Regions from separate parts of the Allobosea sp. Root670 genome, predicted to be linked through region 2. Evidence: riboswitches for the same ligand, from Rfam matches in the RefSeq annotation. Region 2 holds a riboswitch; each other region holds the start of a gene.
What was found. Region 2 has a riboswitch for thiamine pyrophosphate ahead of thiO (glycine oxidase ThiO). Riboswitches for the same ligand answer to the same signal wherever they lie in the genome.
Positions count from the first base shown of each region.

Region 1 (7,202 bases), on a different contig from region 2:
CATCTCGCCCGCGCCTGGCACCATACCTACGGCCTGCCGGTGGTGATGACCAACTGCTCGAACAATTACGGGCCATACCACTTCCCGGAGAAGCTGATCCCGCTGATGATCATCAATGCGCTCGAGGGGAAGCCGCTGCCGGTCTACGGCAACGGGCTCAATGTGCGCGACTGGCTCTATGTCGACGACCATGCCGATGCGCTGCTCACCGTCGCCACCGCCGGCAAGCTCGGCGAGAGCTACAATATCGGCGGCCATAACGAGAAGACCAATATCGAGGTGGTCCAGGCGATCTGCGCCATCCTCGACGAACTCCGACCCGACTCGAAGGGTCCGCGCGAACGCCTGATCAGCTATGTCACCGACCGGCCGGGCCATGATGCACGCTATGCGATCGACGCCGGCAAGATCGGCCGCGAGCTCGGCTGGGCGCCGAAGGAGACCTTCGAAACGGGCCTGCGCCGCACGGTCGAATGGTATCTCGCCAATCCGACATGGTGGGGCGACATCCGTTCCGGCACCTATCGTGGCGAACGCCTCGGCGCGGCCTGAGCGGGAGAAGACATGCTGAACGTCGAAGACACGGCGATCCCCGCCGTCAAGATCGTCACGCCGAAGAAGTTCGGTGACCATCGCGGTTTCTTCTCGGAAACCTGGAGCCGCAACGCCTTTGCCGAGGCTGGGCTCGATCTCGATTTCGTTCAGGACAATCAGTCTCTGTCGGCCCCGGTCGGAACGCTGCGCGGCCTGCATTTCCAGTCCCCGCCCTGCGCGCAGGACAAGCTGGTGCGGGTCACGCGCGGGCGCATCCTCGATGTCGCCGTCGATATCCGAGCCTCCTCGCCCAGCTTCGGCAAGCATGTCGCGGTCGAGCTCTCCGCCGAGAACTGGAGGCAGCTCCTCGTCCCCATCGGCTTCGCCCATGGCTTCGTCACGCTCGAGCCGGATACCGAGGTGCTCTACAAGGTCACCGCTCCTTACGCGCCCGAGAACGACCACGGCCTTGCCTTCGACGACCCGGCGCTCGGCATCGACTGGCGCCTGCCCCTCTCGGGCCTCACCCTCTCCGACAAGGACCGCAAGCATCCGCGCCTCGCCGAGATGCTGCGGTATTTCGACTGATGACACTTCGCATCGCCGTCACCGGTTGGACCGGCCAGGTCGTCTGCGCCATGCTGGAGCGCGTGCCCGTCGGCGTCGAGGTCATCGCGCTGCGCCGGCCCGATCTCGACCTCGCCGTCCCGAAGACGGTCGCGCCGGCGCTGCGTTCGGCGAGGCCCGACGTGATCGTCAACACGGCCGCCTATACCGCCGTGGATCAGGCCGAGAGCGAGCCCGAACTCGCCATGCGCGTCAATGGCGAGGCTGCCGGCGAAGCGGCGCGTGCCGCAGCGGCGTTGGGCATCCCCATGATCCAGCTCTCGACCGATTATGTCTTCGACGGCGGGCTCGACCGGCCCTATCGCGAAGACGATGCGACCGGCCCTATCTCGGCCTATGGCGCGAGCAAGCTCGCCGGCGAACGGGCGGTCGCGGCCGCCACCGACAACCACGCCATCCTGCGCACGGCCTGGATCTACAGCCCCTTCGGCAAGAACTTCGTCAAGACGATGCTGCGCCTCGCCGAAACGCGCGACGAGGTCGGCGTCGTCGCCGACCAGGCGGGATGCCCGACCAGCGCGCTCGACATCGCCGATGTGATCTTCACCGTGGCGCGCAACCTGACTGCGCGGGCGGATGATGCGGACTTGCGCGGCGTGTTCCACATGAGCGCGGCGGGCGAAGCCGTCTGGGCCGATGTCGCCGAGGCGATCTTCGCCGAGCGCGAACGGCATGGCGGCGCACCGGTCAGGGTCAGGCGCATCGCCACGGCCGATTATCCGACGCCGGCGCGCCGGCCCCCCAATTCCCGGCTCGATTGCAGCAAGCTCGCGCTCGCCCATGAGGTGCGGCTGCCGGAATGGCAAAGCTCGCTCCGGCTTTGCGTCGCACGACTTCTCGAAGATCAGGCCAAGGACCAGAGTTAACGATGAAGGGCATCATCCTGGCCGGCGGTTCCGGCACCCGGCTGCACCCGATGACGCTGGCGATGTCGAAGCAGCTCCTGCCCGTCTACGACAAGCCGATGATCTACTATCCGCTCTCGACGCTGATGCTCGCCGGCATCCGCGACGTCCTGATCATCTCGACGCCGCACGATCTGCCGCATTTCAAGCGCCTGCTCGGCGACGGCTCCGACTGGGGCATGAGCCTCACCTATGCCGAGCAGCCGCATCCCGGCGGGCTGGCGCAGGCCTACCTGATCGGCGCCGATTTCGTCGCCGGCGAGCCCTCCGCTCTCGTTCTCGGCGACAACCTGTTCTATGGCCATTCCCTGCCCGCGATGATGGCGCGAGCCAAGGCGCGCGAGCAGGGCGCCACTGTCTTCGCCTACCATGTCAGCGATCCCGAGCGGTACGGCGTCGTCGCCTTCGACCAGACCGGCAAGGCGGTTTCGATCGAGGAAAAGCCCGAGGTTCCCAAGTCGAGCTGGGCCGTCACCGGCCTTTACTTCTACGATGCCGAGGTGGTCGAGATCGCCCGGTCGCTGGAGCCCTCGGCGCGCGGCGAGCTCGAAATCACCGACGTCAACCGGATCTATCTGGAGCGCGGCCAGCTCTCGGTGGAATCGATGGGCCGCGGCTTCGCCTGGCTCGATACCGGCACGCCCGACAGCCTGCTGGAAGCCGGCGAGTTCGTCCGGACCCTCGAAAGCCGCCAGGGCCTGCGCATCGCCTGCCCCGAAGAGATCGCGGCACGACAGGGCTGGATCTCGACGGCGCAGCTGACACGGCTCGGCGAGAAGCTCGCCAAGGGCGATTACGGCCAGTACCTCATGCGGATGGCCCGGGATATCGCCGGCTGAGCGGGAGATGCCGGGCTCTCTCGGCAAGCCCCTTACGGATACCCGCCCCGCTCCGTTATCGCTTGACAGCAAGGCCCGCCGCTCGTCATCTGCTCCCGTTCCCAGGGGGGCCTCGCTAGGAGGCTGAGATTCCGCCGGCTGGGCTTTCGAGCCTTAGGCAACGCGGTGACCCTCCGAACCTGATCCGGATCATACCGGCGTAGGGATGCGGGACATGCGGCCTTGAGGCCCTGATTCCAGCTTGCGCTCGTGATCCTCCAGCGATCGACGCTCCGGCTTGCCCGTCTGCGTCCGAACGGAGTGGCTTCAAGTGACGCAAGCCGAGATCATCGCGGCGCTATCGGCATTCATCGCGCTTCCCGACGCGTCGGAAGCCGAGTTCGAGGCGATGGCGCTCAAGGTCTTCGCCTATCAGTTCCGCAACAACGAGCCCTATAAGCGCTTCTGCCTGCAGCGCGGCCGCACGCCGCTCTCGGTGAAGCGCTGGCGCGACATCCCGGCCGTACCGATCACCGCCTTCAAGGACCTGACGCTGAGCTGCAGCCTGCCGGAAGCCGCCGAACGCGTCTTCATGACCAGCGGTACAACGCAAGGCATTCGTGGGCGCAGCTACCATCCGACGCTCGACGTCTGGAAGCGCTCGATGCTGGTCAATTTCCGCGCGCACTTCATGCAGGGCCGCGAGCACATCCGCATGGGCATCCTCTTTCCCGACGAGACGGAGCTGCCGAATTCCTCGCTCGCCACCTATCTCTCGCTCGCCAAGCGCGAATGCGGCACGGCTGATTCCGAGACTTTCATCAACGCCGCCGGGCTCGATCTCGACGGTCTTCTGTCGGCACTGGAGCAGGCTGAGACAAGCGGCGAGCCCTATGCCCTGCTGGGCGCGAGCTATTCCTTGGTGCCCGTGCTGGACGCGCTCGCGGCGAGCGGTCGGCGCTTCGCCCTGCCGGAGGGCAGCCGCATCCTCGATACCGGCGGCTTCAAGGGCCAATCGCGCGAACTTGGGCCCGACGAATTCTATGACGGTCTCAGCGCTGCCTTCGGCGTGCCGCGCGCGTCCTGCATCAACATGTACGGGATGACCGAGCTGAGCTCACAGCTCTATGACGACGGCAATGCCGTCTGCCCGTCGGTCAAATCCGGCCCGCACTGGATCCGCAGCCGCGTCGTCGATCCCCTCACCGGCATCGACCTGCCGGAGGGCCAACGCGGCGTGATCGTCCATCACGACCTCGCCCATTTCAACTGCGTCGCGGCGATCCTGACCGAGGATGCCGGCGAGATCGTGCCGGGTGGATTCAAGCTGCTCGGCCGCGTCGATGGCGAGGCCTCGAAGGGCTGCTCGGTCGCCGCCGCCGAATTCCTCGCAGCGGCACGAGGCTGACGACGGTGATCGAGCATGCGGGCCATCTGCCGAGCCTGAACCGCGAGGCGCTGCGTTGGCGCGAAGTTAGCCATAGCGCCTGGGGCGAGAGCGTCGCCATCGCGCTGCCGGAGCTCGACGAAGTGCAGGCCGCGGCGCTCTGTGCTCACGTGCGCGACAACGCGCGCGCCCGGCTGAAGCGGATGGAGACAGCCCGCATCGTCACGGCGATCGATGCCGCCATCGCGCGCCTGCTCGACCGCTCACACCCACTGCGGCTTAAGGCCGAGCACCTTCTGCCGATCGTCACCGGCTACGACCGCGAGACGGTGCGGCTAGGCCTGACCGGCTATCTCAAGACCTTCCGCAAGCCGCAGCTCCTGTGCTTCCTGGCCGAGGATTTCGCCAATCCCGGCCTGCTCGACGGTTTCCAGCCGACGCCCAAGGGCGGCTACCTGCGCGCCCACGGCCCGGACCTGCTGCTGCATGTATGGGCCGGCAATGTCCCCGCGCTCTCGCTCTGGAGCCTGATCTGCGGCTTGCTGGTCAAGGCCGGCAACATCGGCAAGCTCGCCTCGGCCGAACCACTGACGGCCGGCTGGTTCGCCAACCTCCTCGCCGAGATCGATCCCGAGATCGGTGAATGCCTCGCCATCACCTGGTGGAAAGGCGGCGAAGCGGCTGCCGAGCCCACCTTCCTGCGCGCGGCCGATACCGTCATGGCCTATGGCGGCAACGAGACGCTGACGGCGCTGCGCGCCAAGCTGCCGATCACCACCCGCTTCCTGCCGCATGGCCACAAGATCGGCTTCGGCGTGATCGCGCGAGAGGCGCTCGACAGCCGCAAGACTCCTGCCTTGGCGCGGCTCGCGGCGCATGACGTCACCCGCTACGAACAGCAGGGCTGCTACTCGCCGCAGATGCTCTTCGTCGAGCAAGGCGGGCGGGTCAGCCCGGCCGAGTTCGCGCGCCATGTCGCGCAGGAACTGGCGACCCTCTCCTCCCGCCATCCGCGCCGTGCCTTGTCGCAGGGCGAAGCGGCGTCGATCGCGGCATGGCGCGGCGCGCAAGAGGCGCGCGCGATGGATGGCACCGCCGAACTTCTCGGCGAGCTGTCCGATCCCTGGAGCGTCGCCCATGTCGAGACGCCGGAAGCCCTGAGCCCGACCGGCCTGAACCGCACGCTCAAGCTGGTCGCGATCGACAGCCTCGACGAGGTCCCTGCTCTCGTCGCGCCCTATCGCAGCTTCCTGCAGACGGCGGGTGTCGCTGCTGCGCCCGAGCGGCTGTTCCGGCTTTCGGAGCAGCTCGCAGCAGTCGGCGTCAGCCGCATCGCCCCGCTCGGCCGCATGACCGCGCCGGAGGCCGGCTGGCACCATGACGGGCGCTTCAGCCTGCTCGACCTCGTCACCTTTACCGAGATCGAACAATCAGCCGAAGCCGCGTCAGAAGGGTTTGCGCCCTATGTCGACTGACCCCACCAAAACCGATTTCGTCACGATCGAACGTACCAGCTATCGCTATGACGCGACCGGCCCGGCCGTTGTCGATGCGATCGACTGGACGATCCCGCGCGGGGAGATCCATTGCCTGCTCGGCCGCAGCGGCTGCGGCAAGACCACCTTGCTCAAGCTCGCTGCCGGCCTGCTGCTGCCGAGCGAAGGCACGATCCGCATCGGCGGCGAGGCACTGGCCGGGCCGAGCCCACACGCCGGCTTCGTCTTCCAGGCGCCGACGCTGCTCGACTGGCTGAGCGCGCTCGACAACGTCCTGCTGCCGGTCTCGCTGAAGCGCCGCCCGACCATCGCCGACAAGGATGCCGCGCTCGACCTGCTTGAGCGTGTCGGCCTCGCGGATTTCGCGATGCGCCGCCCGGCCGAGCTTTCCGGCGGCCAGCAGAGCCGCGTCGCGGTCGCCCGCGCTCTGGTCGGCAATCCCGATCTCCTGCTGCTCGACGAGCCCTTCGCTGCGCTCGATGCCCTGACGCGCGAGGAATTGCAGGACGATCTGCTGCGCCTCTGCGCGCTCAACGGCACGACCGCGCTCTTCGTCACGCATGATATCGGCGAGGCCGTCTATCTCGCCGACAAAGTCGCGGTGATGGCGGCCGGCCGGTTGACGCATGTGCGCCGGATCGAGCTCGTCCGCCCGCGTCATCGCGACATGCGCTATGCGCCATCTTTCATCGCGGCATGCCGCGCCTTGCGCGATGCGATGGACGGCGCAACCACGGCCAGCCGGAGGCCGGCGGCATGATCGCCCGCCTGCCCTCTCTGCTGCTGCTCGTCGCCCTGCTCGCCGGCTGGGAAGCCTGGTGCCGGCTCGGCGGGCTCTCGCCGCTCGTGCTGCCGACGCCTTCCAGCGTGCTCGCAACGCTGTGGAGCGAGATCGCGACCGGCCGGCTCTGGCCGCATCTGGCGATGACGGCCACGGAAATGGCGCTCGGTCTCGGCATCGGCGCCGTTGTCGGACTTGGTGTCGGCATCCTGCTGGCGGAATTCCCGGCGCTCAGCCGCCTGCTGCGGCCCTATGTGCTGGCGAGTCAGCTCGTGCCAAAACTCGCGCTCGGGCCGCTCTTCATCATCTGGTTCGGTTTCGGCATGACGCCGACCGTCGTCATCACCGCGCTGATCTGCTTCTTCCCGCTGATGGAGAACACGCTGACCGGCATCAGCGAGGTCGATGCTTCCAGGCGCGAACTCTTCCGCATGCTCGGTGCCGGGCGCCTCCAGACCCTGCTGCGGCTCAAGCTGCCGGCGGCGCTGCCCATCATCATGGCGGGCCTGCGCGTCGCGGTCGTGCTGGCCTTGGTCGGCGCGGTCGTCGGCGAGTTCATCGGCGGGCGCATCGGGCTCGGCGCCTCGATCATCGCCGCGCAGAGCGTGATGGATTCGAGCCTGATCTTCGCGCTCTTCATCGTCATCACCGCCC
Region 1 covers NZ_LMJU01000016.1:111,221-118,422, forward strand. The annotation lists gene rfbB (dTDP-glucose 4,6-dehydratase) at 1-552, shown strand, start outside; gene rfbC (dTDP-4-dehydrorhamnose 3,5-epimerase) at 565-1,122, shown strand; gene rfbD (dTDP-4-dehydrorhamnose reductase) at 1,122-2,027, shown strand; gene rfbA (glucose-1-phosphate thymidylyltransferase RfbA) at 2,030-2,905, shown strand; TPP riboswitch at 2,999-3,129, shown strand; gene ASE61_RS15940 (long-chain fatty acid--CoA ligase) at 3,216-4,292, shown strand; gene ASE61_RS15945 (acyl-CoA reductase) at 4,298-5,746, shown strand; gene ASE61_RS15950 (ABC transporter ATP-binding protein) at 5,736-6,527, shown strand; gene ASE61_RS15955 (ABC transporter permease) at 6,524-7,202, shown strand, end outside.
Region 1: another riboswitch for thiamine pyrophosphate. It lies ahead of ASE61_RS15940 (long-chain fatty acid--CoA ligase); the one in region 2 lies ahead of thiO (glycine oxidase ThiO).

Region 2 (7,202 bases):
CGCGATCGGCTCGATCCTGAACGCAGCCTCGGCCATGTCGACGGTCACACGATGTCGGCCGAGGCGGAGAGCTGAAGGCCCCTCGCCCCGCCCGAGACTGCGGCCCTCTCAGGCCGCGTGCTTCCGCGTCGCCGCGACCCAGGCCTTCAACCGTCCCTCGGGATCGGCGCTCAGCGTGATGTCGGTCACCGCTGCGACGATATCGGCGCCGGCCTCGAAGACGCCCGGCGCCCGCTCCAGCGAGATGCCGCCGATGCCGACCAGCGGCAGGTCGCCGATGCGGCGCTTCCACTCGCCGAGCCGCTCCAGCCCCTGCGGGCCGAAGCGCATCTGCTTCAGGATGGTCGGGTAGACCGGGCCGAGCGCGACATAATCAGGCTTCGCCGCCAGCGCGCGCTCCAGCTCGGGCTCGTCATGGCTGCTGATGCCGAGCTTGAGGCCGGCCTTGCGGATCGCATCGAGGTCGGCCTCGTCGAGATCCTCCTGGCCGAGATGGATGAAGTCGCAGCCCTCGGCGATAGCGAGCTTCCAGTAGTCGTTGACGACGAGCACGCAGCCGGCCGCAGCGCAGAGTGTCTTCGCCCGCGCGATCTCACGCGCGACCTCGGTCTCGGGCCGGTCCTTGACGCGTAACTGCACCAGCTTGACGCCGAGCGGCAGCATCCGCTCCAGCCAGTCGGCGCTGTCGAAGATGGGGTAGAACGGATCGAGCTTCATGCGGGAGCGGTCTTTCAGGCCAGGAAGGCTTTGCCCATGACGGGCGTGGAGGGAGCGGCCATGTCGCGCGCCTCGATCGGTTGCGCGGCAAAAGCCTGGCGGCCGGCGCGGATGGCGAGCGAGAAGGCCTCCGCCATCGCGGCGGGATCGCCCGCCTTGGCGACTGCGGTATTGAGCAGGATGCCGTCATAACCCATCTCCATCGCCTGCGCGGCATGGGACGGCAGGCCGATGCCGGCATCGACGACAAGCGGCACATCCGGGAAATGCTGGCGCAGGCTGCGCAGGCCATAGGGGTTGTTGAGCCCCCTGCCCGACCCGATCGGCGCACCCCATGGCATCAGCACCTCGCAGCCGGCATCGAGCAGGCGCCCGCCGACCACGAGATCCTCGGTCGTGTAGGGAAAAACCTTGAAGCCGTCATCGGCGAGAATGCGCGCGGCCTCGACCAGCGCGATCACGTCCGGCTGGAGCGTGTCGTCCTCGCCGATCACCTCGAGCTTGATCCAGTCGGTACCGAAGACCTCGCGCGCCATCTGCGCCGTGGTCACGGCTTCCTTGACGGTGTGGCAGCCGGCCGTGTTCGGGAGCACCTTGACGCCGAGCTCGCGGATCAGCGCCCAGAAGGCTTGTCCTGCGCCGCCCGACGATTCCCGCCGCAGCGAAACGGTGACGACCTCGGCGCCCGAGCGCTTCACGGCCTCGGCCAGGATGGCGGGCGACGGGTATTGCGCGGTGCCGAGGAAGAGCGGGTTGTCGGGCTCGAAGCCATAGAAGGATGCCATCTCAGCCTCCCTGCATCGGCGCGACGATCTCGATGCGGTCGCCTTCGCTCAGGGCCGTTTCGGCGCGCTTGCGGGCCGGCACGAAATCGCCGTTCACCGCGGTCGCGACGATGCGGCCGCCGAAGCCCAGCTCCGCCAGTGCCTCGGCCAGCGTCTTCGCCGCGACGTCCTGCGGGGCGCCGTTAAGCAGCAAGGTCATGCAGCATCTCCGGTGTTGCTTGCGGGTTCAGCACGGCATCCGCCGCCATCCGCGCCATGGCGGGACTGAGCAGGAAGCCGTGGCGATAGAGCCCGTTGACATGGATCACCCGGCCGCGACGCGTCAGCCGCGGCAGGTTGTCGGGAAAGGCCGGGCGGGCATCGGTGCCGATCTCGACCACCTCCGCCTCGCCGAAAGCAGGGTGCAGCGCATAGGCGGCGCCGAGCAGTTCCAGCATGGCGCGAGCGGAGATGCGACGCCGCTCGCCGCTCTCGATCATCGTCGCGCCGACCATGAAGAGCCCGTCCGCGCGCGGGACGATGTAGAGCGGAATGCGCGGATGCAGCAGCCGGACAGGGCGCGACAGGCTGATATCGTCGCTGCGCAGCAGCAGCATCTCGCCCTTGACGCCGCGCAGGTCCGGCAGGACATCACGCGCCGCCAGCCCCCGGCAATCGAGGACGATATCGGCATCGAGATCGACGGGCTCGACGGCGCTGTCGAAATGGATTGTGCCGCCGTTCGCGACGAGGCGCTCGGCCAGCGCGGCGATGGCTTCACGCGGATCGAGATGTCCTTCACCCGCAAAGAACAGGCCGCGCGAAAACCGTCCGGCGAGATCGGGCTCGAGCACGGCGACCGCATCGCCATCGATCTCCTCGAAATGGCTCGTGCGCTGCCCGAAGCGGCGCAATTCCGAACGATCCCGGCTCGGCGCGACCACGAGCGTGCCGTTGCGGACGACCCCGCCGGCATGGCGCTCCCACCAATCGGCCGCCTGCTGTCCGAGCCGGATCACAGGCTCCTCGGCGCTCTCGCCCTCGCACCACGGGGCGAGCATGCCGCCGGCATACCAGGAACAGGCCTCGGCGCCGATGCGCGGACCGCGCTCATGGATGGTGACCTGTGCGCCGCGCGCCAGCAATTCGGTGGCGCAGGCCAGGCCGACGACACCAGCGCCGACCACCGCGACCTTCAGGCTGGAATGAGGGCGTTCTGCCGTCATGCTCTTCCCTGCTCCCGGGAAGGCAGCGGCCTGGGCACGAGCAAAGTGTCTGCGAGCCGAAGACCGTTCCCTTCGCCGGCATTACCCGGATCAGGTACGATGGGTTGGCGCTGACCACGCCTCTCAGCCTCTCGGCACCCCAACGGACAGGCTCAATCTAATGGCTGCCCTGCGGCGGAGCAAGGCGAGCCGGCGCAGGGCTTGGTTGTCAGAGACGCCGCTTTGCGGAGACCAATTTCTGATGTGCCCTCCCTTCACACGGGAGTGCTCGGTGGCCCACTGAGGAGCATGCACAGGCGAAGCGAAGGAAGTTGCCGACGAGGCTTGTCAAACGGCTCTGCAATCGGGCATAGAGCCTCTCGCCGGAGACGTGGCCGAGAGGCTGAAGGCACTCGTTTGCTAAATGAGCATACCCCACAAGGGTATCGAGGGTTCGAATCCCTCCGTCTCCGCCACTCTTTTTCTGCCCCTCCTTCGTTCGCTTGAACTTGAATTCGCACGCGGTTGCGTCGCACGGGCGCGTGCACTCTCATGCATCGGCGAGCGTCCGGTCGGGCCTTGTTCATCGCTGCGGCGATCTCCCATCCCGGCAGGTGCGCTGGTCGGCGGCTGGATTGGGTCGTCGCGATCAAGCAGGGCCGCCGACCGGCGATGCCGACACTGCAAGCGCGAGGGCCTCACCAGGTTTCCTTGACCGTTTCCATCGCGACATTGGTCGAGGTGTTCGCGACATGGGGCAGGTTCGAGATCTTCTCGCCCAGCACGGCCCGGTAGCGCCGGATATCCGGCGTGCGGATCTTCAGGAGGTAGTCGAAGCGGCCCGCGATCATGTGGCATTCCTCGACCTCCCTGATCTTCTTGACCTCCTCGTTGAATTTCGTCAGCGCCTTTTCCGTGGTGTCGGACAGCTTGACCTCGGCGAAGGCGATGTGATCGAGCTTCAGCTTCGCCGGGTTGAGCGTTGCCCGGAAGCCCTCGATATAGCCGTCGTCGACAAGCCGGCGGAACCGGATCTGGCAGGGCGTCTTGGAGAGGCCGATCCGCGCGCCGAGCTCGGCGATCGAGATCCGGCCGTCCTCCCTGAGCACGTCGAGGATCTTGCGATCCAGCGCGTCCAGATCGCCTTCGATTGGCATTTCCTTAGGCTTTTTCACTTGCAATCCTCAAATCTGAAGTCTGAACGGACTGCAAGATAACAAAATTTAGACCGCCTGAGAATCGCGCTCATGATAAGCTCCCGCGCAAAGAACGGGAGAGGGTATCGCCCCCGGCCCGTCGCGTTCGAACCCGCCGGGACAAGCCATGAGCCAAGCCACCGCTGCCGCCGCCAACACCGCCTCCAGCCCGGCGCCTTTCGAGGGCTTCGCTCCGCCGATCCGCGAGCAGTCAGCGCTGCGCCAGGCGATCACCGCCGCCTATCGCCGTCCCGAGACTGAATGCCTTCCGCCTTTGCTGGAAGCGGCGAAGCTGGCGCCAGCGAGCAAGCAGGAGATCGCGCGCACGGGGCGCAAGCTGATCGAAGCGTTGCGGGCCAAGCACAAGGGCACGGGCGTCGAGGGGCTGGTCCAGGAATATTCGCTCTCCAGCCAGGAAGGCGTCGCGCTGATGTGCCTCGCCGAGGCGCTGCTGCGCATCCCGGACACCGCGACGCGCGACGCGCTGATCCGCGACAAGATCGCCGATGGCGACTGGAAGTCCCATGTCGGCGGCGGCAAGTCGCTCTTCGTCAATGCCGCGACCTGGGGCCTCGTCGTGACCGGGAAGCTGACCTCCACCGTCAATGATCGCAGCCTGGCCGCTGCCCTGACGCGCCTCATCGCTCGCGCGGGCGAGCCGGTGATCCGCCGCGGCGTCGACATGGCGATGCGGATGATGGGCGAGCAGTTCGTCACCGGCGAGACGATCGACGAGGCGCTGAAGCGCGCCCGCCCGCTGGAGGCGCGCGGCTTCCGCTATTCCTACGACATGCTCGGCGAGGCCGCGACCACCGCCGCCGATGCCGCGCGCTACTACCGCGACTACGAGAACGCGATCCACGCCATTGGCCGGGCCGCGAACGGGCGCGGTGTGTTTGAAGGCCCGGGCATCTCGATCAAGCTCTCGGCCCTGCATCCGCGCTATAGCCGCGCGCAGGCCGGCCGGGTGATGTCGGAGCTTCTGCCGCTCGTGCGCGAGCTCGCGCTGATCGCCAAGAGCTACGATATCGGTCTCAATATCGATGCCGAGGAAGCCGACCGGCTGGAGCTCTCGCTCGACCTGCTGGAGGCGCTGAGCTTCGATAACGCGCTGCAAGGCTGGAACGGCCTCGGCTTCGTGGTGCAGGCCTATGGCAAGCGCTGCCCCTTCGTTCTCGACTGGATCATCGACCTCGCCCGCCGCTCCGGCCGGCGCATGATGGTGCGCCTGGTCAAGGGCGCCTATTGGGATGCCGAGATCAAGCGCGCCCAGGTCGACGGGCTCGCCGATTTCCCGGTCTATACCCGCAAGGTCCATACCGACGTCGCCTATGTCGCCTGCGCCCGCAAACTGCTGGCCGCGCCCGACGCGATCTTCCCGCAATTCGCGACGCATAACGCCCAGACGCTGGCGACGATCTATCATCTCGCCGGCAGCGACTTCGCCGTCGGGAAATACGAGTTCCAGTGCCTGCACGGCATGGGCGAACCGCTCTATGACGAGGTCGTCGGCAAGGACAATCTCGACCGGCCCTGCCGCATCTATGCGCCGGTCGGCACGCATGAGACGCTGCTCGCCTATCTCGTGCGGCGCCTGCTCGAGAACGGCGCGAACTCGTCCTTCGTCAACCGCATCTCGGACCCGAAGGTGACGATCGACTCGCTCGTCGCCGATCCCGTCGATGTCGTCGAGGCGATGCCGGTCATCGGCATGCTGCACGACCAGATCGCGCTGCCGGGCGACCTCTACGGCGCCAACCGCGCCAATTCGAAGGGCATTGACCTCTCCAATGAAGCATCGCTGGCCGAGCTGGCGAGCAATCTCGCGGCGACGGTCGGTCAGAGCTGGCACGCCATGCCGCTGCTTGCGGACAACTCCGCCGCTGGCACGACGCGGCCGGTCCTGAACCCGGCGGATCATGCCGACATCGTCGGGCAGGTCACCGAGCTTGCGGTCGAGGATGCCGCCAGGATCGCGCGTCTCGCCGCCGAGGGCGGCAAGGCCTGGGCCGCCGTGCCCCCGGCCGAACGCGCCGCCTGCCTCGACCGCGCCGCCGACATCATGCAGGCGCGCATCGAGACGCTGATGGGCATCGCCATGCGCGAGGCCGGCAAATCGGCTGCCAACGCGATCAGCGAGGTGCGCGAGGCCATCGACTTCCTGCGCTATTATGCCGACCAGGCGCGCAAGACGCTGGGCCCGGCGCATGCGCCGCTCGGGCCGATCGTCTGCATCAGCCCGTGGAACTTCCCGCTGGCGATCTTCACCGGGCAGGTCGCCGCAGCGCTGGTCGCGGGCAACGCGGTGATGGCCAAGCCCGCGGGCGTCACCCCGATCATCGCGCATGAGAGCGTCAAGATCCTGCATGAGGCCGGCGTCCCGCGCGGCGCCCTGCAGTTCACGCCGGGCAGCGGGCGCCTCGGCGCCGCTCTGGTCGGCGCGGCGGAGACGGCGGGCGTGATGTTCACCGGCTCGACCGAGGTCGCGCGCGGCATCCAGGCCCAGTTGGCGGAGCGCCTCTCGGCCGAGGGTAAGCCGATCCCGCTGATCGCCGAGACCGGCGGCCAGAACGGCATGATCGTCGATTCCTCCGCGCTGGCCGAGCAGGTCGTCGCCGACGTCATCGCCTCGGCCTTCGACAGCGCCGGCCAGCGCTGCTCGGCCCTGCGCGTGCTCTGCCTGCAGCAGGACATCGCCGACCGCACGCTGCACATGCTGCAGGGCGCGCTCAAGGAACTCACCATCGGCCGCACCGACAAGCTCAGTGTCGATATCGGCCCGGTGATCAGCGAGGGTGCCCAGCGCGAGATCGACGAGCATGTCGCGCGCATGCGCGGCCTCGGCCGCAAGGTCGAGCAGCTCCCGCTGCCGGAGAGCGCGGTGAAGGGCACCTTCGTGCCGCCGACCATCGTCGAACTGAAGAGCCTGACCGACCTGAAGCGCGAGGTCTTTGGGCCGGTCCTGCACGTCATCCGCTATGAGCGCGAGGATCTCGACAAGCTGATCGACGAGGTCAACGGCTCCGGCTACGGCCTGACCTTCGGCCTGCATACGCGGCTCGACGAGACGATCGCCCATGTCACCAGCCGCATCAAGGCGGGCAATCTCTATGTGAACCGCAACATCATCGGCGCCGTCGTCGGCGTGCAGCCCTTCGGCGGCCGTGGCCTCTCCGGCACCGGGCCGAAGGCCGGCGGGCCGCTCTATATCCGACGCCTTGTGCGCAAGGCGCCGGTGCCGCCCCAGCACAGCTCGGTCCATATCGATCCGGCGCTGCTCGAATATGCCGCCTGGCTCGCGAGCAAGGGGCTGAAGGCGG
Region 2 covers NZ_LMJU01000001.1:474,431-481,632, forward strand. The annotation lists gene ASE61_RS02125 (SelT/SelW/SelH family protein) at 1-75, shown strand, start outside; gene ASE61_RS02130 (thiamine phosphate synthase) at 109-717, opposite strand; gene ASE61_RS02135 (thiazole synthase) at 732-1,502, opposite strand; gene thiS (sulfur carrier protein ThiS) at 1,504-1,701, opposite strand; gene thiO (glycine oxidase ThiO) at 1,685-2,680, opposite strand; TPP riboswitch at 2,758-2,859, opposite strand; tRNA gene ASE61_RS02150 (tRNA-Ser) at 3,072-3,162, shown strand; gene ASE61_RS02155 (Lrp/AsnC family transcriptional regulator) at 3,385-3,843, opposite strand; gene putA (trifunctional transcriptional regulator/proline dehydrogenase/L-glutamate gamma-semialdehyde dehydrogenase) at 4,010-7,202, shown strand, end outside.

Region 3 (7,202 bases), on a different contig from region 2:
CGACGACCTCGTCAGGATTGACGCCCTTGTGCGGCTCCTTGCCGAAGAACTGCTTCACGACCTCCTGCACCTTCGGCATGCGGGTCATGCCGCCGACGAGGACGACCTCGTCGATCTGGCCCGCCGACAGGCCGGCATCCTTGAGCGCCTTCTTGCAGGGCTCGATGGTGCGCTGGACGAGATCGTCGACCAGGCTCTCGAACTTGGCGCGCGAGAGCTTGATGGCGAGGTGCTTCGGGCCCGAGGCATCCGCCGTGATATAGGGCAGGTTGATCTCGGTCTGGGCCGTGGTCGAGAGCTCGATCTTGGCCTTCTCCGCCGCTTCCTTCAGGCGCTGGAGAGCAAGCTTGTCCTTCTTCAGGTCGATGCCCTGCTCGCGCTTGAACTCGTCCGCCAGGTACTCGACCAGGCGCATGTCGAAGTCCTCGCCGCCGAGGAAGGTGTCGCCATTGGTCGACTTCACCTCGAAGACGCCGTCGCCGATCTCGAGGATCGAGACGTCGAAGGTGCCGCCGCCGAGGTCATAGACCGCGATCGTGCCGGCCTGCTTCTTGTCGAGGCCATAGGCCAGCGCAGCCGCGGTCGGCTCGTTGATGATGCGCAGCACCTCGAGGCCGGCGATGCGGCCGGCATCCTTCGTCGCCTGGCGCTGGGCGTCGTTGAAATAGGCGGGGACCGTGATGACGGCCTGAGTGACGGGCTGGCCGAGATAGGCCTCCGCCGTCTCCTTCATCTTGGTCAGCGTGAAGGCCGAGATCTGCGACGGCGAATAGTCCTTGCCGTCGGCTTCGACCCAGGCGTCGCCCGAGGAGGCCTTCTTGATCTTGTAGGGAACGAGCTTCAGGTCCTTCTGCGTCATCGGATCGTCGAAGGTCCGGCCGATGAGGCGCTTGATGGCGAAGAAGGTGCGCTCCGGGTTGGTGACGGCCTGGCGCTTCGCAGGCTGGCCGACAAGGCGTTCGCCGTCATCCGTGATGGCGACGATGGAGGGCGTGGTGCGCGCGCCTTCCGAATTCTCGATGACCTTGGGCGTCGAGCCTTCCATCACTGCAACGCAGCTGTTGGTCGTGCCGAGGTCGATACCAATGACTTTACCCATGGATGGGATCCCTTTCGATTGAGCAGATCGCCGGCCTGCGACGGTTGTCCGTCGCCTGCCGGCCCATGGACCGGATCGCCCCCGCTTCAGCGGCGAACGAAACCGGCATTCCACGTTTGACGGTGGTTAAACCGCCCCTTGGCGGCGTATATAGTGAGGGTGTTCCACCCCTTGCAAGACAGGCGAGCCGATTAAGCAACGGGGAGCACCGGCCGGGCTGCCCGCGAAACGCGCTTTCCGGCCGGGTGTGGCCTTCCCGTCCTTGTCTAACCCGGCTCGCGCCTGCATGCAGAAAGGCCGTTCAGGCTTCACTGGGCCGCCATGACTCGACCGATGCGCCTTATCCTGGCCTCGATAGCCCTCGCCACGACCGCAACCGTGGCGCATGCACAGCCGCTGCAATTGCCCGGCGCCCAGCCGTTCAACGCGCCCGGAACCCAGCAGGCCGCGCCCTCCCGGCCCGGCGCCCCGGCAGCGCCGCGCCCGCCCAGCATGCCCGCCATCAAGGTGGCCGGCGAGGATGCCATCATCGGCAAGACCCTGCACCGCCACGGCCATCACGGCGAGGCGGTGTTCTCGAAGACGGCGACGGGCTATGGCCTCAAGCTCAATCTCGACGGCTTCCAGAGCACGAACCTCGTCGAGCCCTGCGCCGTCTCCTTCGGCGACGCGCCTCTCCCCGTCACGGCGCTCGGGCGCCCGGCCGGCGTGCCGCGTTACCGGCTGGAGGCGCCGATCTGCCCAATCGTCTTCGACGTGCTCGACGGCGCCTTCCTCGTGGTCGAGCCGACGGAGCCCTGCGTCGTCCAGGCCGCGCAATGCCGGATCGACCCGCGCGGGCTGTGGGGCCCCGATGCGCGCCTGGTTTCAGGGCAGGCCAAGGAGATCGAGCGCGCGCGCGGCGTCGCCGAGCGCGCCGTGCGCGAGGGCTACCGGACGCTGACCGCCAAATCCGACGCCATCGAGCAGCGCGTGCTCGCGCGCGAGCAGGCCGGCTTCTCGGCCGAGCGCGAGATGATCTGCCGGGATTTCCAGCGCGAGGGCCAGTTCGGCTTCTGCGGCGCGCGGGTCACCGAGGCGCGGGCCGCCTCGCTGCGCGCCCGGCTCGGCCTCAACACCGAGCCGAAGACCGCCGCGACCAAGCCGAGGCCACGCCCGAAGCCTGCGCCGCTCTCGCTGACGCCGACGCAATAGCGGGGCAGAGCACTGTCATAGAGCGCTGTCATCCCGTGTCTGCGCTGCGGCATGACAGCGGTGGCTTCAGCTCATCCGGGCCGCCAGAGCGGCCTCGTCGAGCCCGGCGAGCGCATCGATCAGATGCATCGCGAAGCTGCCGGGCCCGGTGGCCCGTTCGGCCGCGATCTCGCCGGCGATACCATAGGCCGTGAGCGCTGCCGCCGCCGCGATCACCGGGTCAGGCTCTACCGCTCGGCAAGCCGCGACCAGCGCGCTCGATGCGCAGCCGAGGCCGGTGACCTTCGTCATCCACGCATGGCCATGCGCCACCGACAGGCTCCGGCCTTCGGTCTCGATCCGGTCGACCGCGCCGGTGGTGACGCGCACGATATCCCGCCTCAGTCCGAAAAGCGGCTCCAGCACGGCCATTTCGGTGGCATTGCCGCGCACCAGCACGTCGAACGATGCCAGGACGTCGCCGACCAGCCGCAATCTCAGGGGCGAAAGCTCGACGAAGACGGGGTCGAGCACCAGTGGAATGCGGTGCTCCTGCGCCACGGCCAGTAGCTTCGGGATGGCCCGCTCGCCCTCCGGGCTGATCGTGCCGAGATTGATCAGGATCGCGCCGGCGCCCGCCGCGACGGCCGCGACCTCGTCGGGGTGACCGGCCATCGAGGGCACCGCCCCGAAAGCCAGCAGCATGTTGGCGGTGACGTTCTGCGCCACCGTATTGGTCAGGCAATGGACGCGCGGGCGGCGTTCTGCCACCCGCGCGAGGATCGATGCGACGCCGGCGGCGTCGAGCTTTTCGCTGAAAGCGCTCATTCTGCCGCAGGTAGATAGATGCTGCCGCCCTTGTCGAGGAATTCCTTCGACTTGGCGGCCATGCCCTCGTCTGCAAGCGCCTCCAGCGCCTTGCGCTCGTTTTCACCCATGGCCAGCACCTCGGCGCGCAAATCCTGCGTGATCTTCATCGAGCAGAATTTCGGGCCGCACATCGAGCAGAAATGCGCGACCTTGTGGGCGTCCTTCGGCAAGGTTTCGTCGTGGAATTCGCGCGCCGTATCGGGGTCGAGCGCCAGGTTGAACTGGTCCTCCCAGCGGAAGTCGAAACGGGCGCGGCTGACCGCGTCGTCCCGGATCTTCGCGGCCGGATGGCCCTTGGCGAGATCGGCGGCATGGGCCGCGATCCGGTAGGTGATGACGCCGGTCTTGACGTCATCGCGGTTCGGGAGACCCAGATGCTCCTTCGGCGTGACGTAGCAGAGCATGGCGCAGCCATACCAGCCGATCATCGCCGCGCCGATGCCCGAGGTGATGTGGTCATAGCCCGGCGCGATATCGGTGGTTAGCGGTCCAAGCGTGTAGAACGGCGCCTCGCCGCATTCGCGCAATTGCTTGTCCATGTTCTCCTTGATCTTGTGCATCGGCACATGGCCGGGACCCTCGATCATCACCTGGCAGCCCTTGTCCCAGGCGATCTTGGTGAGTTCCCCCAGCGTCTCCAGTTCGGCGAACTGGGCGCGGTCATTGGCATCGGCGATCGAGCCGGGCCGCAGGCCGTCGCCGAGCGAGAACGAGACGTCGTAGCGACGCATGATCTCGCAGATCTCGTCGAAGCGCTCGTAGAGGAAGCTCTCCTTGTGATGCGCCAGACACCAGCGCGCCATGATCGAGCCGCCGCGCGAGACGATGCCGGTGACGCGGTTCGCCGTCAGCGGGACGTAAGGCAGGCGCACGCCGGCATGGATGGTGAAATAGTCGACGCCCTGCTCGGCCTGCTCGATCAGCGTGTCCTTGAACACCTCCCAGTCGAGCTTGATCGGATCGCCGCCGACCTTCTCCAGCGCCTGGTAGATCGGCACGGTGCCGATCGGCACCGGCGAATTCCTGAGGATCCAGGAACGGATGTTGTGGATGTTGCGGCCGGTGGAGAGGTCCATCACCGTGTCGGCGCCCCAGCGGATCGCCCAGACCAGCTTCTCGACCTCCTCGGCGGCGCCCGACGTCACAGCCGAGTTGCCGATATTGGCGTTGATCTTGACCAGGAAATTGCGGCCGATCGCCATCGGCTCCAGCTCGGGGTGGTTGATATTCGCGGGGATGATCGCTCGGCCGCGCGCGATCTCGTCGCGGACGAATTCGGGCGTGACGAATTCCGGGACGCTGGCGCCGAAGCTCTCGCCATCGGCATGGCGTTCGCGCGCGCCCTCCAGCATGGCGGCCCGGCCGAGATTCTCGCGATGCGCGACATAGATCATCTCGGGGGTGACGATGCCGGCCTTCGCGAACTCGTATTGCGTCGTCATCTGGCCTGGCTTCGCCTCGAGGATCGGACGCTCAGCCGGACAGGCGGGAACGAGCTGCGCTTCGCTGATATGGCCGTTATCGGCGGCCGTCACAGCGCGTCCGGGCACAGTCTGGAAGCCACGCGCATCGAGCCAGGCGCGGCGCGGCTGATTGAGGCCGGCATTGAGATCGATCTTCGCATCAGTCTCGGTGAAGGGCCCGGACGGATCGTAGAGCCGCACCGGCGGCTCGGCATCGGTCGTCAGCACGACCTCGCGGAAGGGCACGCGCATCTCGGGATGCTCGGGCGCGGCGACATAGATCTTGCGCGAGCCGATGATCGGCCCGGTCGTCACGCTCTGGGGAGCGGTCTTGACGCTGTTCTTCTGGGGTTTTGCGTGGGCGTTCATAAGGGGATCTCCTCCTTGGTACAGGTCAGGAGATCCGGCGTCGAAGCGGTTCAAGCGCTGTGATGCGGATGCAGGCCAAGGCTGCACCGCGTTCCAGTCCCTCCGCCGGTATGACCCGGATCAGGTTCGATGGGTTCAGCTTCGAAAGCCGTCTCAGCCCTTGCGGGCACCCCTCGGAACGCGGACGAGGTTAGGCGCAGCGCCGCCGCTTGGCAACGGGCTGTGCAAAGGTCTGGTCGGATAGGACGGAGGGCTCAGACAGTCAGGTCGACCAGCGTGCCCTGCCCGGCCGGCAGCGCGGCTTGCGTCTGCTCGGCGCTCTGCTGGAGCATGGCGACCAGAGCCTGCTCGGCCTGCGCATTCTGCCTGAGCATCTCGACGGACAGCGCCTGCTGGGTCGAGGCGGCCTGCATCGTGACGATGCTCTGGGCAAGTGAAACAGTGTCGCTCATGGCGGGCACCCTAGCCGGGCAACCCTACCAAATCCTCAACCCGGTTGCTCAAGGTGCGATGATCGAGGGCACCGGCTTGGGCATCGGCGGATCACGCTCGGGCCGGACCTGCGCCTTGTCCTCGCCGGTACCGCGCTTTTCGTCGCGGGGCGCCACAGTGTTGGGCGTCGCCGGACGAGCCGCCTCCCCCGATCGCGGCGCCGGCGGCACGCCGGGAGCCTGCGGCCTGGCCGGAGGCGATACCGTCTGGGCCTGCACCGGCACTGCACCAGGCAGGCTGGCGGCCAGTAATCCAGCCAGAACCGGAACGAACTTTCTCATGGCGGCATCTCCCTTCGGCCTGGACCATTGCTTGTCGCATTTTCTTCACGCGAACCGGTGCTCACCTCGCTTGAAAATGCTCTGTCCTCCGCAAATGAAACAGGCGCAGGGAACGGGTGTTCCCTGCGCCTGCGGAAGAGCGGGGCTGCCTGGAAAGCCGCCCCGCCCGGGTGTCACTGGTTCTGGCCGTTGAGCAGCGGCGTGATGCGCCGGAGCGTGACGCGCCGGTTCTCGCGGGAAGCCTCCTGCGTGTTCAGCTTCAGGTACTGCTCGCCATAGCCCTGGGTCGTCAGGTTCTCCGGCGGGATCTGGAAGTCGCGCGTCAGGATCTCCGCGACCGACTGCGCCCGGCGATCGGAGAGCGAGAGATTGTCGATATCGGCGCCGACAGCGTCGGTGTGGCCCTCGACGAGGAAGACCTCGTTGGGCGAGCGCTGCAAGGCGCGCTTCACCGAATCCGCGATCACCGAAAGGCGGCGCGCCTGATCCTGCCCCACCTGCCAGGAGCCGGTATCGAAATTGATCGTATCGATATCGACGCTGCGCATGCGGGCGCGCAGATCCGGCGAGTAGCGGACCTCGTCCAGCGTGTATCGGCGCGGAATCGCGGCGATCGGCGGGGCGGTGATCGTCTCGTAGATCAGGTCCTCGTCGGCCTGGTCCGCATCGACGATATAGCGCTCACGCGGGATCGGCAGCGGTGGCGGCGGCAGCACGACGACATCGTCGGCAAAGCGCCCCGGACGGTCGCGCAGCGTGTTGTCGATAATGATCACCTCGCGGTTGTCGCGGTCGATGCGCGTGCGGCGGATCAGCCGGCCCTGCTCGTCCGTGACGGTGACGATCCGCGTGCCGTCAGGGCGCTCGAAGATCGTGCGGTTCTCGTCGCCACGGCGTTCGGAGCGGCCCTGCCAGCCGAGATCGCGGAAGCGCTGGTCCTCGTCGCGGCGGATGATGGCGCGGCCGTCATCGTCGCGGATGATGGTGCGGCCAGGCTCGCGGATGATGGTGAGGTCGCCCTCGCGCTGCTCCCGCCGCTCGCGACGGATGTCGTCGAAGCGCTCGGCGCCCTGCGTCGCCATGATGCCACCGATGACGCCGGCGCCGAGGCCGATCGCACCGGCCACGCCCGGCGAGATGCCGCCGCGGCGGCCCTCACGCTGGGGCGGCTGGCCGGGAGGTCCGGCTGGCGGCTGGCCCGGAGCGGCGCCCGGCTGCGCGGGAGCAGCCGTACCTGGCGCTCCACCGGAAGGCATGCCGGGAGCCGTGCGTCCCGGCTGGCCCGGCGCGGCACCGGCGGGCGGCGTCGGGACTGCGGCGCCCGGCTGTGCAGGAGCCGGAGCGCCCGGTGTCCCGGCCGGAGGCGTTCCCGGAGCCGGGCGCGACGGACGCGTCGGGGCCGTCCCTGCAGGCGGCGTCGGAACGGTCGCATCCGGCTGGACGGGAGCACCGGGC
Region 3 covers NZ_LMJU01000021.1:21,541-28,742, reverse strand. The annotation lists gene dnaK (molecular chaperone DnaK) at 1-1,099, opposite strand, end outside; gene ASE61_RS25065 (hypothetical protein) at 1,433-2,293, shown strand; gene ASE61_RS25060 (hydroxyethylthiazole kinase) at 2,360-3,100, opposite strand; gene thiC (phosphomethylpyrimidine synthase ThiC) at 3,097-4,974, opposite strand; TPP riboswitch at 5,054-5,158, opposite strand; gene ASE61_RS25050 (hypothetical protein) at 5,229-5,426, opposite strand; gene ASE61_RS26730 (hypothetical protein) at 5,475-5,747, opposite strand; gene ASE61_RS27520 (OmpA family protein) at 5,921-7,003, opposite strand.
Region 3: another riboswitch for thiamine pyrophosphate. It lies ahead of thiC (phosphomethylpyrimidine synthase ThiC); the one in region 2 lies ahead of thiO (glycine oxidase ThiO).